One region of the Paenibacillus sp. FSL R5-0701 genome, then DNA from elsewhere that is predicted to be linked to it. Evidence: riboswitches for the same ligand, from Rfam matches in the RefSeq annotation. Region 1 holds a riboswitch; each other region holds the start of a gene.
The links. A riboswitch is a leader RNA that binds a small molecule or an ion and turns the genes downstream of it on or off. The one in region 1 is predicted to bind thiamine pyrophosphate.

Region 1 (4,217 bases):
CGGTCCGGTCGGACTCCTGGCCCAGAAGTTCTGCTGGCTGAAAGGTGCTAAGCGGGTCATAGCCGTCGACTATGTCGATTACCGCTTAAAGCATGCAAAGCGAACGAACAATGTGGAAATCGTAAACTTCGAACAGGATAAGAATATTGGGAACACTCTCAAAGAAATGACCAAAGGCGGCGCCGATGTTGTGATTGATGCGGTAGGAATGGACGGCAAGATGAGCGATCTTGAATTTCTAGCCAGCGGTATGAAACTGCAAGGCGGCACCATGAGCGCATTTATCATTGCATCTCAGGCTGTCCGCAAAGGTGGTACCATTCAAGTCACTGGGGTATACGGCGGACGTTATAACGGATTCCCACTCGGTGACATCATGCAGCGAAACGTGAATATCCGTTCCGGACAAGCTCCGGTCATTCACTACATGCCATACATGTACGAGTTGGTGACGTCTGGCAAAGTGAACCCTGGGGACATTGTTACGCACGTCATTCCGCTCAGCGAGGCCAAGCGGGGCTATGAAGTGTTCGATACAAAAACGGACGATTGCATTAAAGTCATCTTAAAGCCTTAAATATGAGTAGATACACGGGAGGACAATCTGAATGAATTCCACTTACGCTTTGCATGAGATGCTCGAGGTGCATGAAATAGCTGCGTTCAAGACGGTTTGCATGACTAAATGTAAGACGATGCAAGCTCTGGTAACCGACCCGGAGCTCAAACAAATTTTGAAACAAGATGCGATATTATCACAACAGCAGCTTCAGGAGCTCGGTGGAGTGCTGTCTAAAGCGACTGTATAGGAGATAAAAAAATGAACCCAATATTAGAACACATGACTGGTCTTAATACGCTGACCGATGACGTGATTGCAATGGATTTTTTGATGAACGCCAAGAGCAGCGTCAGAAACTACGCCATGGCTGTGACCGAATGTGCCACCCCCGAAATCAAACAAATTTTGATGAAACAGCTCGATGAAGCCATAGACTCTCATGAAAAGATATCAAATTACATGGTGCAGCATGGCTTATACCACCCTTACCATATTGCAGAGCAAATTCAGCTCGATCTGAAAAATATTCAAACTGCTATGAACATTCCGTCCTGACGCCCTTTTTTCGGTATCGTTGCAGCTCCACGAGAGAAACAAAAGGTAACAAACGAAAGCTCGTATGAAGCAAGGGGGGATAACCTCCCTCTTCAATACGAACTTTTATGCCCTCTTATTGTTTATGGACGCTGCTCTCTAAATTGAATTAACTACCATTGAACTCAAAGCTCCAGCCTCCATGACATCTCCCAAAAATCAAGCTCAAAGCGACTGCACATCACGAAAATATCTTCCATCCGTTGGTACGTTCCCTCGCTACAGCCTTCTAATAACTTATCCGTTAACGTCACAAGGGATTGATTGTTGCTGTTGTATTCAGAGGAAGCATATCCTGTGATCCAATCTCCATAAAAAGGATGATCAGCTGCACCTGGCTTTTGAGCAAGGACTTGACCAATCTCTGCATAGCTCCATGAACAGGCCAGAATGGATACAAGTACTTCTGCTATACCACCCGCATGGGAAACAGAGAGCATATAGTTAGTATAGGCTGCATTTTTCAGTGCAGGTTTTACCTGAAAAACATGATCCTCTGTAATCTCTAGTCGTTCCATATAAGATCGATGAATTTTCATTTCGCCATTCAGGATGTTATCTACATTTTTACTAAAAAACTGCATCAATTTGGGGTCGTGCGACTTGACGATACCTAGTGCAAATACGCGGGCATAATCGAACAGGTACAAGTAGTCTTGCAACAAATAATAACGAAATTGTTCAACCGGTAAGGAACCATCTCCGATCCCTTTCACAAAGGGATGCTCAAGACATTCCTTCCACACAGGCTGTGCCGCCCGATATAGTCTCTCTGAAATAGTCAACATATGTTCCTCCAATTCATAATGTACGTATTTAAAAACAAAAAAACGAAACATCCATAGGATGTTTCGCAGACAAATACACTAAAACAAGAGGGTTCGCATGAGCTACCCAAGTACAGTGTTTCATCGTTGCATCCCTACGTTGGCATTATCCAAATCAGGTAAGGTCGGTTTAACACCCTCTCAGCCGGTTAAGGCTCCCTCGCAAACGGTTGTATGTAGTTGATTACTTTCTTATCCGCATAAAAGAATAAAATAACATCCATTTAGTATATCAAGGGCTGTTTAATACAGTCAAGACAGATTGTATCACGCCTCATCAGCTTGAGTGACGTCTTTAAATGATGAAAACCATCACAACAATGGTTGAGTTTTATCCACTGTTATGATGGTTTCTATTCTTACAATTATTGTCGATGGTTTAATGACCGAGCTTGTTCTTTCCGACAAAAGTGAGTATTCCGTACTGCGAAGTGTTTCTCCAGCTCTCATTGGTCGTATCATTCCATTTGGCTACGTTCTGTTTACCTCCGCCCTGGTTGTCGTTAATTTGAAGATCGAAACCGAGAACATTTCCTGCTTTGGGCGTCAGTGATTGCAACTGGATTCTGGCTTCTACGAGATATCCTTTATTTGTTTTCTTCACAGCACTTACAAGGCGTCCGGGTGAGGCACCCCCTGCAAAGGTTCCCACATTGTCTGCACTGATTCTGAACTGGGCATCATCATATTGAAAATACGGTGTGCGCTGGTGATTCTCGTCCAGGAAAATCTCAACCGAATCCTGATCCCATGGGTTGATGTTATCTGTGATGATGTTTGGATCAGTGACGTCGATCAGCAGGTATAGATACTCACCTGTCCACATTGCCCGAGCGACTGCCTCTGCACCTTCGTTCTCATTCAACCGTTTTACTTCAAATGGTACAGCCTTATTCCATGATGTGTCTTTCTTCCCATCAATCTGAACAATCCCTTGTACAGCTTGTGCAGATTTGGGCATAGGGGCAAGCTGAATCACGCCGTATTTGCTTGTATCCTGTTCCTGAGATTGTGTTCGATCATTCCAGTACATTGGATTATAAGGTTGTGTCCCACTTGAACCGCCATCAGTCACACGGATATCCAATCCGGCTTCATATTCTGATCCGACTTGGATACCACCCCACGGAATGGACAATTCAACCTGATATCCTGCTTTGGTCTCGCGTACACGATATGAACGCTGCTCCACGCCCTCAGCTTTGCCCGACCGCTTAATGATTACGTGTCGGTCATCTGCTTCATATGAAGTGGTCTTGCCATTATTGAGATCAACAAAGATATCTACTCTGTCGTTCACATCTGCCTTCGCATCCTGAACATCCACAAGGATATACAGGTTACTTTGATCCCATAAGGTGCGGAAACTGGCTGATCCCGAAGAGTCGCCCTTCAGTGGAGTAGACACCGCTTTGTTCCAGAGTGGATCTTGTGAATGTTTTTTGATATCCGGTTTACCCGAAAGTGAGACGGCTCTCTGTGTCAAAACAGGCAAGCCTGATTCATCCACGAGCCCCCAGTATGCTTTTTTGGCCTTCAGGGCTGAATCAAACAGCATAGCCTGGTTGTTGTAAGACTTCTCATCTTGGAGTCCCCATAAGGTAACTGAAGAGATGTGATCTTTGTGTTTTTGGTACAAATCCAACAGTTCCTTATATCGATACGCCTGTTTTACCGCAACTTCATCCGACATCTCTTCACCAAATGGAATTCCGCTATCCACATCCAGTTCCGTGATCTGAATATCCAATCCAAGTTCGGCGAACATGTTGATCGTTTTTTCAATTTCCTTGATGGGAGGGGATTCCAGGTTATAGTGGGATTGCAAACCCACACCATCGATAAGCCCCTTATCTTTCAGTCGTTTGACCAACTGAAACATATGCTCTCTTTTCTCAGGGACTTCCGTGAAGTATTCGTTGTAATATAATTTGGCATTCGGATCTGCTGCACGAGCGAATTCATAGGTTTTCTCAATGTAATCCGGACCGATTAGTTCATAAAAGGGACTTTTACGTAAACCGTTGGCATCACCATTGCTATCCGCAATCGCCTCGTTTACCACATCCCAGGCATAGATCTTACCTTTGTATCGGGTCATGACGGTTTCAACGTAATCCTGAATCCGGGCAAGCAGTAATTCTCGACTCGCAGGGTTACCCTGAGGATCTTTGAACATCCACTCTGCTGCATCAATATGCCACAACAACGCATGTGCGCGTACGCCCATACCA
Region 2 (4,217 bases), 410 kb from region 1:
CGGTAAATTGCTTAAAGATAGTGGAAAAGTGGAATGGACACCTAAGGTCCGTTATGGATATCTGGATCAGCATACAAAGCTTACGCCAGGCAAAACCATTCGTGACGTTCTTAAGGATGCATTCCTTCCGTTGCTTGAATTGGAAAAAGAAATGATGAATATTACGGACCAGATGGCAGATGCAGATCCAGATAAGCTGGAGCAGTTGCTGGAAGAGATGGGCGATATTCAGGAACAACTGGAACAGGGCGACTTTTATCTGATTGACGTAAAAGTGGAAGAGATGGCCAATGGTCTTGGTTTGTCCGCAATTGGTCTTGATCGAGATGTCGCAGCTCTAAGTGGTGGACAACGTACCAAGGTGCTTCTTGCCAAGCTTCTGCTCGAGAAACCTACAGCTCTTTTGCTGGATGAGCCGACTAACTATCTGGACGTAGAGCATATTGAATGGCTGTCACGTTACCTGAAGGACTACCCGCACGCGTTTCTCTTAATCTCCCATGACACGGAATTCATGAATGAAGTCGTAAATGTCATTTATCATTTGGAATTTGCCAAATTAACGAGATATGCTGCGAACTATAACAAGTTCCTTGAGATGGCTGATATGAATAAAGCCCAGCATATTGATGCATACGAGAAGCAGCAAGAGTACATCAAGAAGCAGGAAGATTTCATTCAGCGTAACAAGGCACGTGCTTCAACTTCAGGTCGAGCGAAGAGCCGGGAGAAGCAGCTGGACAGAATTGAACGTATTGATCGCCCAGATGAAGCGGCCAAACCAACGTTCAAATTCAAGGATGCCCGTGCGAGCAGTAAAACGGTCTTTGAGGGTATTGATTTTGAAATTGGATATACGTATCCTTTGCTGCCCAAAATGACGATGACAATTGAACGTGGTGAAAAAATTGCCATCGTAGGTTGTAATGGTGTGGGTAAATCGACACTGCTGAAAACTATTCTGGGCAAAATATCTCCACTGAGTGGAAAGACCTTCTTGGGAGATTATCTCGAAACGGCCTATTTTGAACAGGAAGTTCGTGCTGGGAATATCACGCCGATTGAGGATGTTTGGAATGAGTTTTCACATTTGACCCAGAATGAGGTCCGGGGTCATCTCGCACGCTGTGGGTTGAAAAATGAGCACATTACCCGTCCGCTTAACATGCTGAGTGGTGGAGAGCAAGCCAAGGTTCGTTTATGCAAACTCTTGATGCGTGAAAGCAACTGGATTTTATTCGATGAGCCGACAAACCATCTCGATGTCACAGCCAAAGCGGAGTTGCAGCGTGCTTTGCAAGAATTCAAGGGAACGGTGTTACTGGTATCTCATGAACCTGATTTCTACGAGGGTTGGGTCACCAAAACATGGAATGTAGAAGAATGGTCTGAGACAAACTAGGGCGATTCAAGACAATGTTTAACAGAAATGACGGTGACAAAAAAACCCGTCTATGGTAACATAGGCTACAACTTCATATGAACACTAGGGGGGCCGCACGATGCGGCTGAGATGGAAGAATGCGATTCCGGACCCTTTGCACCTGATCTGGATCATACCAGCGTAGGGAAGTGGCGAGCGCGTTTCAGTGAATGACGTGAGCAAACGGCAATTCAAAGGATTTCAACCGTCTGCTTAACGAATTGAAACATGCAGTTGCGTGTATAACGTTATGGCTATAGGGTCTATAGCTTTATTGCACGAAATGAACTGTATGTATCAGTCAGTCATCTGGTTCTATAATTAATACGCAGCCACTCCCCTACGGGAGTGGCTTTTTTGTGTTTTCATAGCATTCACGTCTGGAAGGAGATGAACAGTACGGTAATTTCTCATGAACATGTTCAAGAATCATTTGAATTGCATGTTGTATCTACGGGTACAGGGGATCAAGCATCTTTTGTAAAAGCTGCAAAGGACGTTTGGCCTTTGGTGGACTATATTCACATACGAGAAAAACAACTCACATGGCAAGACAAGATCGGTTGGGCTGAAAGTCTGCGTAACGTTGGTGTTCCATCTTGTCGCATCGTTATCAATGGCTCAGAACTGCCACCACAGAATGACATCTATGGCGGTGTACACTGGGGGCAAGATGTGATACGTAACTACAACCCTGCTGTTATAAGCAATGTGCAGCGACTTCGTCTGGGTGTATCTGTTCATTCACTCGATGAGGCAAAAATCGCTGAAGAACGGGGAGCCGATTACCTATTCTTCGGGCATGTCTTCTCAACCAACAGTAAGCCTGATCTTGAACCAAGAGGATTATATGCTCTGGCTGAAGTGTGCTCCGGTGTCTCCATTCCTGTCATGGCGATCGGTGGCATCGAACCGGGAAACATTCACGCTATTCGCTCTGCAGGCGCTCAGGGAGTTGCTGTGATCTCGAATGTCTGGGCGAGCGATTCCCCGGATCAGGCGGCTGCATCGTTAAGGCAGGCTATCGTTGGCGTTGGTACAGAAAGTTTGAGCCGCTAATCAAGGAGATGAGCTGATGAAGAAGATCATTACTGATAGACCGGATAAGGTTCATGCAGAAACGATTATTGTAGGCGGAGGGGTTGTTGGTTGTGCCATTGCATATGAACTTGCTTCCCGTGGACAGGATGTGCTGTTGCTGGAGCGTTCGGCGATTGCAGGAGGCACTTCTTGCGCGGCGGCTGGAATGCTGGCGGCCGACAGTGAGGATTTTGCTCATCCTTTGATGGCTAAGCTTGCCAGGCAGAGTAGACAGTTACTTACCGAGCAACAGATGCTAATGGCTACACTCAGTGAGGTAGAGACTGGTCTGCAACGCCAGGGATTCCTAACTCCTTTTCGTTCATACAGTGAATTAAGTAGTTATAAGGACAATCGGAAGTCTGCGTTGTCTACTTCTGCTGATGAGGTGTGGTGGGATCGTTCCATTGTGCAGCAGGAGGCATCATGGCTTAACAGAGATACGTATGGAGCCTATTACAGACCTTACGAGAGTGAAATTCTCCCACTCCACCTAACGAAGGCATACGCCGAATCCGCTCAAGCAATGGGAGCACGGGTTATGGAGGACATACAGGATATACGTGTGCAAGCAAACGAACACGGTGTGCAGGGAATCACCACATCGATCGGTGAGATGAGATGCAAACATGTCATTATAGCGGCTGGATTACAGAGTGAAGAGTTGATGAGACATGTGAATCTGAGCTTGCCTGTGTGGTCGGTAAAAGGTGAAATAGCCGCCGTTCAGTTCTCAGAAGAACATGCAGGGTACAGACCTGACAGAACGGTGTATGCAGAGGATATCTATATTGTTCCCAAAGCCAATGGCGAAGTTTGGCTCGGGGCAACCAGTCTGCCAGGAAGAGCGGATTTGAACGTTTCTGTACAGGGTGTTCAGAAGCTGCTAACAGCGGCTACCCACTGGGTGCCGGGGATGAAAGAAGCACAATTTATACGAGCGTGGGCAGGCGTAAGACCGGCAACACCCGATGGGCTGCCTTATATAGGTGCTTGCAAGAGTATACCCGGGCTGTTCGCCGCCTTTGGGCATTACCGCAACGGTATCTTGCTTAGTGCGATAACAGGCAGGCTTATCGCGGAGTTGGTCGCTGGCAAAAGCTCAGAAGAACTCGGAATTGAGGCGCTGAGCCCTGAGCGATTGAACAGAAAGGGAGTGGTGCAGTGAATATCATCGTTAATGGTCAACGGATGGAGATTGAAGACAGATTGAATCGTGTGGATAAATTGCTCCAATCTTTTGACCTGCAAGTTAAGACTGTAGTTGTTGAGCTGAACAGGCATATCTTAACGCGTGAACACCATGAGTCAACAACATTAAGAGAAGGCGATCGAATTGAGATTGTACATTTTGTAGGAGGCGGTTGATGATGTTGAACATTGGTAAATATACGTTTGAGTCCAGATTGTTGCTCGGAACAGGCAAGTTTTCGGATCTGGAAGTGCAAAGTCAGGCTGTGGAAGCATCTGAAACGGAAGTTTTAACCTTTGCTGTTCGTCGTCTGAATCTGGAGGAACGCAACCAGAAGCATTTCCTGGATACGTTGGATCTGGACAAATACACTCTTCTTCCGAATACGGCTGGGGCTTCCACTGCGGAAGAGGCGGTGCGAATTGCCGAGCTTGCGCGGGCTTCAGGACTTTGTGATATGATAAAAGTCGAAGTCATAGGAGATGGAATGACGTTACTCCCAGATCCGATTGAAACGTACAA
Region 3 (4,217 bases), 2.7 Mb from region 1:
CGGGGTCAAAATTGCCCCAAATGTATACCTGAATCAAGACCATGAGTTCCAGTGGCCAAGCCTGGATGCACCTGAAGATGACGGCAAAGGCTTCTGCCATGCATTACGTGGTCAGGCAGCTGTGCTTGTCGATGGAACGGTGGTTCCATGCTGTCTTGATGGTGAGGGTGTCATTAACCTTGGTAATGTGCACGAGAAGTCATTCTCGGAGATTATTGAGGGTGAGCGAGCGAACAATCTGGTATATGGCTTCTCCAAACGTGAAGCTGTGGAAGAGTTGTGTCGAAAGTGCGGTTATCGTCAGAGATTCGGAGCCTGATATCTTATATGAGGAAGCCAGAAGACATTCAAGATCACACATTTGGAGACAAATGTAGTGGTCTTTCTTTGTAATCGGGGATTCAAGTGAGGGGTACATACACTACAAATGAGCATACCTGAGGTTGATATCAGCATATTGTTTGAGGGACCTGGCATGCAAAAAATGCCGATATGACAGGGATTGTGCGATGTCATGATATATCTGATCTAATGATTATTCTAGTTACCTTCCTTATTTGGTAGGATTAGGTTGTGGGTCGGACAGAGGTGCACCTCTGACGATCTTCCAGTACAAGCTCAGGCTTGTACAATACCAAATAACGAGAGAATAAGGGAGGAATAAAATTATGAAAAAAATGTTGACGTTGTTGCTGTCCGCTGGTTTGGTTGCTTCCATATTTGGTGCCGTTCCGGCTGCGGCTGCACCTACCGTTGTAAATTCAACGATTGTTGTTCCAAAGGGCACGACCTATGACGGTCAAGGTAAAACATTTGTAGCCAATCCTTCCACACTGGGCGACGGATCTCAAGCAGAAAATCAGAAGCCAGTCTTCCGTCTGGAGGCAGGGGCTACGCTCAAAAATGTAAATATCGGATCACCTGCTGCTGATGGTGTTCACTGTTATGGCAACTGTAATATATCGAATGTGGTCTGGCAGGACGTTGGCGAGGATGCACTGACATTGAAGTCTGCCGGAACGGTTAACATTACCGGTGGGGCAGCGTATAAGGCTTATGATAAAGTGTTCCAGATGAATGCAGCTGGAACAATTAACATCAAAAATTTCCGTGCAGATGATATTGGCAAACTGGTTCGCCAAAATGGTGGAACTTCCTTCGCAGTTAACATGACGCTGGATAATTCCAACATTTCTAATGTAAAAGATTCGATTTTGCGTACAGACAGCAGCACATCACAAGGGAAAATTACGAATACTCGTTATTCCAAAGTACCAACGTTGTTCAAGGGGTTTGCTTCAGGGAAAACGAGCCAGTCTGGGAACACGCAATATTAAGAACAGGGATACATTGGAATACGGATTGAAGGCGTGTACGGATAAGGTAGCTATTTCACATCGTGAAGTATGTCCAAAAGGCATCCAGGGGGATGCCTTTTCCTATGCCAACTTTTGATTTTTGTAGAGACCATTGCCACAAATACCCATCTGATGTACATTAGAAGCAATGAAATAAGTGAACCGGGAGCTCAATGAAGTTGGGCTGAGAGAGTGGCCTTGTGCCGCTGACCGTACATCTGATCTGGGTAATGCCAGCGTAGAGAACATGGATTTGCGATATGTAAGGGTGAATTGTGGGAATGAACGTGAATGAACAACAGACCTCTTTGAACTGTGGTGGTGTATCTGCCAGGGCGGAAGGGAGCTGGTTGATATTCCGTTTTTCGACATCCATCCCATACATCATTGTGAGGATTGTACACTTTGCGTATGGCCTTCCCGGAACCGGGGAGGCTTTTTCGTTTATTATGATAAACCCCACAGGGAACAAAGGAAGGACGTAGAGAACATGGGAACAACAGCAGGCAACAAGCGATTGAAACTAACGGATATTCTGGTAACCATCGTGATCGCAGTAGTGTTTGGGGTGATTTACAAGATATGGGGACCTACATATGACTTGATGAAACCATTTGGCGTTCATGCGGAGCAGATGATCTATGGCATGTGGTTTATGGCGGGCACGTTTGCTTTTGTCATCATTCGTAAACCAGGCGTGGCTATTCTTGCTGAAGTTGCGGCTTCAACGGTAAGTGCCTTTCTGGGCAGTGAATGGGGCATGTCCACACTTGTATACGGTCTGTTGCAAGGATTGGGAGCCGAGATATTCTTCGCAGCATTTTTGTATCGCAAAACCAATCTGTTTGTCACCTGTCTTGCAGCCATAGGAGCCGCAGCGGCTTCGCTTTTGCTGGATTACCAATACGGGTATATTGATTCACTCTCGGCCTGGAATTATACGTTATTTATCGGATTCCGCTTCATCGGAAGCATCTTGATTGCAGGAGTGTTCGCTTATTATCTCGCCAAAGCATTGGAACTGACCGGTGTAACACGTTCACTCAGACCGGTATCGAAACAGGATTATGAGGCGCTGGATTAGATGAACGGGGAAGGGAATTCGCAAGCGGTAAGTGTGACTAATCTAAGATGCAAGTTCCCGGGAGAGAAAGCCTTGGTATTTCAAGGCTTGTCTCTTTCTGTGCGTCAAGGAGAGAAAGTGCTGTTGCTTGGCCCGAGTGGCTCCGGTAAATCGACGTTATTGCAAATTTTGAGCGGTTTAATTCCACGTTCGGTAGAGATTCCGATGAAATGTGATGATATTCAGGTTCCTGCCAAAGCAGGAGTGGTCTTTCAAGATCCGGATACCCAGTTCTGTATGTCCTTTACGGATGAAGAGATCGCATTTGTTCTGGAAAACCGAAATATTTCGCGTGAAGAGATGCCTGCTCTGATTGAATATGTTCTGAAACAAGTGGGGTTATCCTTTGAACAGAATCGTGTATTGATCCAGTCCATGTCTCAGGGGATGAAGCAGCGTCTTGCGATTGCTTCAATGCTTGCCATGGACCCGGAGGTATTGTTTTTGGATGAACCCACTGCACTGCTGGATGATGAGGGGACTTCCCAGGTGTGGGATACCGTCAGAAGGATAGCCAGTGACAAAACGATCATCATCGTTGAACACAAAATAAACAAGATTGTAGATATGGTCGACCGCATCATTGTGTTATCACCTGAAGGAAAGATTGTGGCGGATGGGCCAGCACAGCAGGTATTTACGGATGAACGGGGCAAGCTGAAGGCTTATGGAATCTGGTATCCGGGTGTGTGGGATGAGCACGAGCAGGCAGCTAAGCAAGAAGAGGGAAGTGCTTCTGGAGAGCTTCAAGTGCGTGTGGATCACGGCATCTCAAGTGTGGAAACACAGCAATCGTCTGGCTTATCCGATACACCGGGTATATCCCCCATATCTCACGTCTCATCCTTATCGCCTGTATCACCCGCCTATCAGCCTGCACTGGACTTGCAGCAGTTCACCGGATGGCGTGGGAAAAGACCCTTCATTCAGGTAGAACAGGCCAAAGTATGGCATGGGGATTGGATTGGTATTGTCGGAGCTAATGGAGCTGGCAAGAGTTCATTGTTGTTATCTCTGATGAATATCCTGAAAACAACAGGTCATTATGAGGTGGACGGTCAGCCTTCTGGCAAAACGGAGCAGCTTGCAGATCGAATCGCGTTTGTATTTCAGAACCCGGAGTTTCAATTTGTGACCAACACCGTCGCGGAAGAAGTAGAATTCTCATTGCTGGGGGGCAGGCTTACAACGGAAGAAAGACTTGCCAGGACTGATCATATGTTGAATCAATTTGGACTAATCGACCTCTCCGAGCGTCATCCCTACCAATTATCGATGGGGCAGAAACGACGCTTGAGCGTTGCCTCTGCACTGGTGAGAGAGCAGCGAATACTGCTGTTGGATGAACCTACTTTTGGACAGGATGCCCGTAATACGTTCGCCATGTTAACACAACTGGAGCAATTGCGGCGTGAAGGAACAGCTATTGTTATGGTTACCCATGATCATGAAATTGTAAAAAGATATTGCACCCGAATCTGGACGGTAGATGAGGGGAGGTTAACTGATGCAACTGTCGTTTCCTCACCGTGAAACCTGGCTTCATAACGTCAACCCGGGATTAAAGATGATCATTCTGACGATGATGTTTGTCATCGTTATCCTCATTCACAATCTGAATGTAATGGCCAACGTTGCGGTGGCGATGATGCTGTTACTGTGCTGGACAGGTCATCCGTGGTATAGATTGATGCTGTACGCATCACCATTCATTCTGGTGTTTATCTCCACGTCCA
Region 4 (4,217 bases), 3.2 Mb from region 1:
ACTTCCTATATACAGATTACATGCTTTACTACCGCTTCTGTGGCCGCCAGCGCACGAGCAGCCTCTCCAGCAGGGCAATGAACAGGAAGAGCAGCAAGCTGAGCGCGACAATAATCATGATCGCCACGAATAAGCGGTCCGTACGATAAGCCGACTTTTGCAGCATCATATAATAACCAATACCCTTGTCTGCACCAATCCATTCGGCAATGATGGCACCCATCACGCTATAGGTAGCGGCGATTTTGACACCGGAGAACACGGATGGCAGCGCATGGGGGAGCTCCAGCTTCCAGAAGAAATGATGACGTTTCGCACCAGCCATGCGCATATAGTTCATCATGGCCGCGTCAGTACGGGTCAAGCCGTCCATGGCCGCCACTGCGACGGGGAAGAAACAGACCAGGATGATGGTAATCAGCTTGGGCAACAGTCCGAATCCGAACCAGATTAACAGGAGCGGCGCGAGCGCGATGGTCGGGATATTTTGACTAAGAATAAGTAGAGGGTACAGGGCTGACTTGAGAAAAGGGACCAAATGCAGCACCATCGCAATCAGTAATCCAACCGCTGTTCCAGCGGCGAATCCGATAAGCGTTAACTGAATGGTTGCGGAAGCGTGCATGCCAAGCCGTTCGGCCTGAGTTGCTGCTTCGCGGGCGATATCGGACGGTGCAGGCAGCATCCATTTCTCAATATGGAAGAGGGAGACGGCTCCCTGCCATATCGCTATAAAGAGAATAACCGCCACAATGGGCGGCCATACACTTTTGAAATAGGCATGCATTAGCGATACTTCTCCGTCAGGGTATCCATGCTGAAGCCAGTAGGGCTATGGGCGATTTTGATCTGGGAGATGATGCTTGGGCTGCCAGCCTCCACGAGTACCTCGTGCATCTTGCGGACAACCTCCAGCAGTTCCTCCAGTTCCCCCTCCATCGTGGTGTCGAGTGCGTTCACCTGATATTTCAGGCCGGATTGCTGAATAACTTCAATGGCGCGATCTACGTAAGGATAAGAGTTCTCGCCATTTGGCGTTTTCGGGATAACCTGAATGCTAAGTAATGTGCTTGCCATGAGAGATCACGGCTCCTTTCGTGATAAATTGCATGAATTGAACCAGGTTTACACTTATCACTCCGATTGCAGTACCCTCTTCCGATCGCTGTTATCCCCAGATTTCTTGAATCCATTTTCAATGGGGGAAATCCGGAGATAAAGGCGAACACTTTGTTTCTTCAGATGGGTTCTGCACTCTTCGTTCTTGTGTAAAAAAGTTAAACTTAAGCAATTTTTATTGGGGTAAAAACTCGTTTGTATATGCCTTGCTCACATCGATCTGTTCATCCAGCAGTTTTTTGCTAAACATCCAGTCAGTGTAGTTTTGCCACACTTCCTGTTTTTGTTCTCCCCAGCGCGGGGCGTCATCTGTGTACTTTGGACTAAGCCATTTCTGGCTTGCCAGCACGAGGTCTTTATCCAGATCAGGGACGGCCTTGATCAGAATGTTGGCTGCGTCTTCGGGATGATCAATCGCATATTGATACCCTTCGGAGGTGGCTTTCAGGAATGCTTTCACCAACTCAGGGTCGTTTTGGATCGTTTGCTCGTTGGTTACGAGGACAGGCGTGTAGTAATCCAATGCTTCTGAATAATCCTTCACATATAACATGTTGATCGGTTCCCCGCGCAGTTCGGCTTCAATGCCTGTCCAGGCGTAGAAAATCCACGCGAAATCAATATCCCGTTTCACTGCGGTGAAAAAGTCAGCGTCACCCATGTTAATGTTTTTCACTTTCGATACATCGGCTCCGTCGCCTTCCATAATGGATTGCATCACGGCTTCTTCCACAGGGGAACCCCAACCGCCATAGGTTTTACCCTCAAAATCTTTCGGTGATTTGATATTCCGATCTGCCGGAGCAGCGAACCCGGATGTATTATGCTGAATAACTGCTGCGATGGAGACCAATGGAACACCCTGTGTGCGGGCTTGAGTTACACTCTCCTGATAACTTACGCCAAACGGTACTTCATTGGAGGCAACCATCGTATCTGCGCCACCGGCACCTGGTTGTACAACCTCCACGTTCAAGCCTTCGGCCTTGTAAAAACCTTGATCTACAGCCGCATACAGGCCGGTATGATTCGTATTTGGTGTCCAGTCGAGCACCACTTTAATATCTTTCAGGGCGGCAGTGTCACCTTCGTTGCTGCTTTCCGTATTTGTGTTGCCGTTCTGCCCAGCTGGGGCAGCTTCTTTGCCACCACATGCGGCTACAGTCACCATAAGCACGCATAAGAGCAACAATCCCATCGTTTTACGCCATTTCATCTGTGGTTCTCTCCTTCGGTATGTCCGGCCGATTGGCCCGGGGTACTCCTTGGCTTCATATCCAATCATCTTGCATAAATCGACAGATTTATACCAGTTGAGATCTGGATAACGTCACTTTTTTAGCTCTCTGGCTATATAAAAGAACATTAAAAAAGCGTCCCGTATTCCGGGACGCGTGCAGGCGTTAGAGAGGTGGCGTTCAGCCATAGGGCTGTGCCATTTCGATATACTCCGATTCCTACGCTGGCATGATCCAGATCAGGTCTAAGGGTTAGTATCTTGGTGGGATACACTCTCAGCCGGCCAATTCCGACTCCCCTGGGAAACTATGAAGTTACGGGCATTACTAGGTGTAATTATAGGCCAGCGGGTGGAACGTGTCCAGTCAGGAACTGGATGGGGACACGTATGAACTTATCAAACAGGTCGTTATACATATGTATATCAGCCTGTTTAGATGTGTTATTTTCAATAATTATCGTGGCGAATCATATAAGGCAATCTGGCTGAGTGCAAAAGCATCGGATAGTGGGCCATAGCCTAAGTGCTGAAGATCTGGAAGGCTCCCCACAAATACTTGGATCAAATCCGATGTTTGATATCTCGTCGCATCAGGGCTGCTTTCCCTATTTCAGCGATCAGCTTTTGATCGATTGACCTTGACCGGAGACGCTTGCTTCATTTAAACAACATAATTTAGATACAAAAGGAGATAGTACTGCTATACAAATAATTACTTTTTACATAAAAATGGGGGCGTACTGAATGATCCTTAAAACCATATTCGCAATTATTCTGTCCTATTGTGTCTACGTTTTTTTCACAGCTTACCTTTTATTTTTGGTTCCGTCTCCATCTACTATTGAAAATACGGATATGCAAAAATTGTTAACCGCAGGAAGTACGACAGATCGCGTACTGCTCTTGGAGGACGGCTTTCAATCCGGTCAGGTGAGAATCCAGACCATTCGAGAGGCGAAAACAAGCATCGACCTGGCTTATTACTCCATCCAAAAAGGAAAAACATCTCAACTCTTTTTTGCTGCTTTATTCGATGCAGCTGATCGGGGTGTTCATGTTCGAATCGTTTTAGACGGGATTTTTCACAACATGCGCGGAGAATTGCGTGATATTCCAGATGCCATTGCAGCTCACCCCAATGTGGAGTTAAGGTATTATGAACCACTCAACATAGTTATGCCATGGACATGGCATAACCGTCTGCATGACAAGATCTTTCTTGTCGACAACACATATGGCATCATTGGCGGCCAAAATATTGGTGATAGATACATGGCATTGCAACCCAAAAAAGACTATGTATTCGATCGGGATGTCCTTGTTTACAATCCAAACCATAATACGAACAGCACAGTTGTTGAAATGAAAAAATATATAGATCTGTTATGGGAACATCCATTCACCAAACCAGAAAAACATGCCAAACGTCAACATCATGCAAAGGGGTTAAAAGAGCTGGCTCGGCTGGCTCAGTTATATAAAAAAGCTCGGGCTCAGAGCGATCCTTTTGTTAAAGTGTTGCCGAAGGAATGGGCTCAAGAGGCTCTTCGTTCCGACCACGTCGCTTTCATTCACAATCCAATCCAAAGGCTGTATAAAGACCCGATCATGTGGAGAGCATTTGTTCATTTCGCCAATCAAGCAAAGTCGAAGGTGTACCTTCAGACGCCATATGCCATTCCTACCAAGAAAATGAAGAAAGCCGTACATCTGTCGATGAATCCAAAAGCAGAATGGGTCATGGTAACCAATTCAATCCAGCAGACCCCTAACCCTTTGGCTTTCGCGGGATACTTAAGCTCTAAGAAACGGTTGCTTGATACCAATCTGGCCATTTATGAATACCAAGGCCCTTATT

Region 2: linked by a shared signal. The riboswitch ahead of MKZ13_RS18100 (thiamine phosphate synthase) and the one ahead of tenA (thiaminase II) in region 1 are both predicted to bind thiamine pyrophosphate.
Region 3: linked by a shared signal. The riboswitch ahead of MKZ13_RS04430 (ECF transporter S component) and the one ahead of tenA (thiaminase II) in region 1 are both predicted to bind thiamine pyrophosphate.
Region 4: linked by a shared signal. The riboswitch ahead of MKZ13_RS02305 (ABC transporter substrate-binding protein) and the one ahead of tenA (thiaminase II) in region 1 are both predicted to bind thiamine pyrophosphate.

The regions. Positions count from the first base shown of each region.
Region 1 covers NZ_CP150230.1:3,709,957-3,714,173, reverse strand. Annotated here, with positions in the region: gene MKZ13_RS16325 (zinc-dependent alcohol dehydrogenase) at 1-577, shown strand, start outside; gene MKZ13_RS16320 (hypothetical protein) at 609-809, shown strand; gene MKZ13_RS16315 (spore coat protein) at 821-1,117, shown strand; gene tenA (thiaminase II) at 1,282-1,944, opposite strand; TPP riboswitch at 2,058-2,155, opposite strand; gene MKZ13_RS16305 (endo-1,4-beta-xylanase) at 2,363-4,217, opposite strand, start outside.
Region 2 covers NZ_CP150230.1:4,115,238-4,119,454, reverse strand. Annotated here, with positions in the region: gene MKZ13_RS18105 (ABC-F family ATP-binding cassette domain-containing protein) at 1-1,402, shown strand, start outside; TPP riboswitch at 1,479-1,588, shown strand; gene MKZ13_RS18100 (thiamine phosphate synthase) at 1,814-2,482, shown strand; gene thiO (glycine oxidase ThiO) at 2,499-3,671, shown strand; gene thiS (sulfur carrier protein ThiS) at 3,668-3,871, shown strand; gene MKZ13_RS18085 (thiazole synthase) at 3,874-4,217, shown strand, end outside.
Region 3 covers NZ_CP150230.1:962,036-966,252, forward strand. Annotated here, with positions in the region: gene MKZ13_RS04420 (radical SAM/SPASM domain-containing protein) at 1-319, shown strand, start outside; gene MKZ13_RS04425 (pectate lyase) at 669-1,337, shown strand; TPP riboswitch at 1,510-1,620, shown strand; gene MKZ13_RS04430 (ECF transporter S component) at 1,849-2,442, shown strand; gene MKZ13_RS04435 (ABC transporter ATP-binding protein) at 2,443-4,014, shown strand; gene MKZ13_RS04440 (energy-coupling factor transporter transmembrane component T) at 3,989-4,217, shown strand, end outside.
Region 4 covers NZ_CP150230.1:473,137-477,353, forward strand. Annotated here, with positions in the region: gene MKZ13_RS02295 (ABC transporter permease) at 29-787, opposite strand; gene MKZ13_RS02300 (thiamine-binding protein) at 787-1,077, opposite strand; gene MKZ13_RS02305 (ABC transporter substrate-binding protein) at 1,295-2,335, opposite strand; TPP riboswitch at 2,556-2,668, opposite strand; gene MKZ13_RS02310 (phospholipase D family protein) at 3,104-4,217, shown strand, end outside.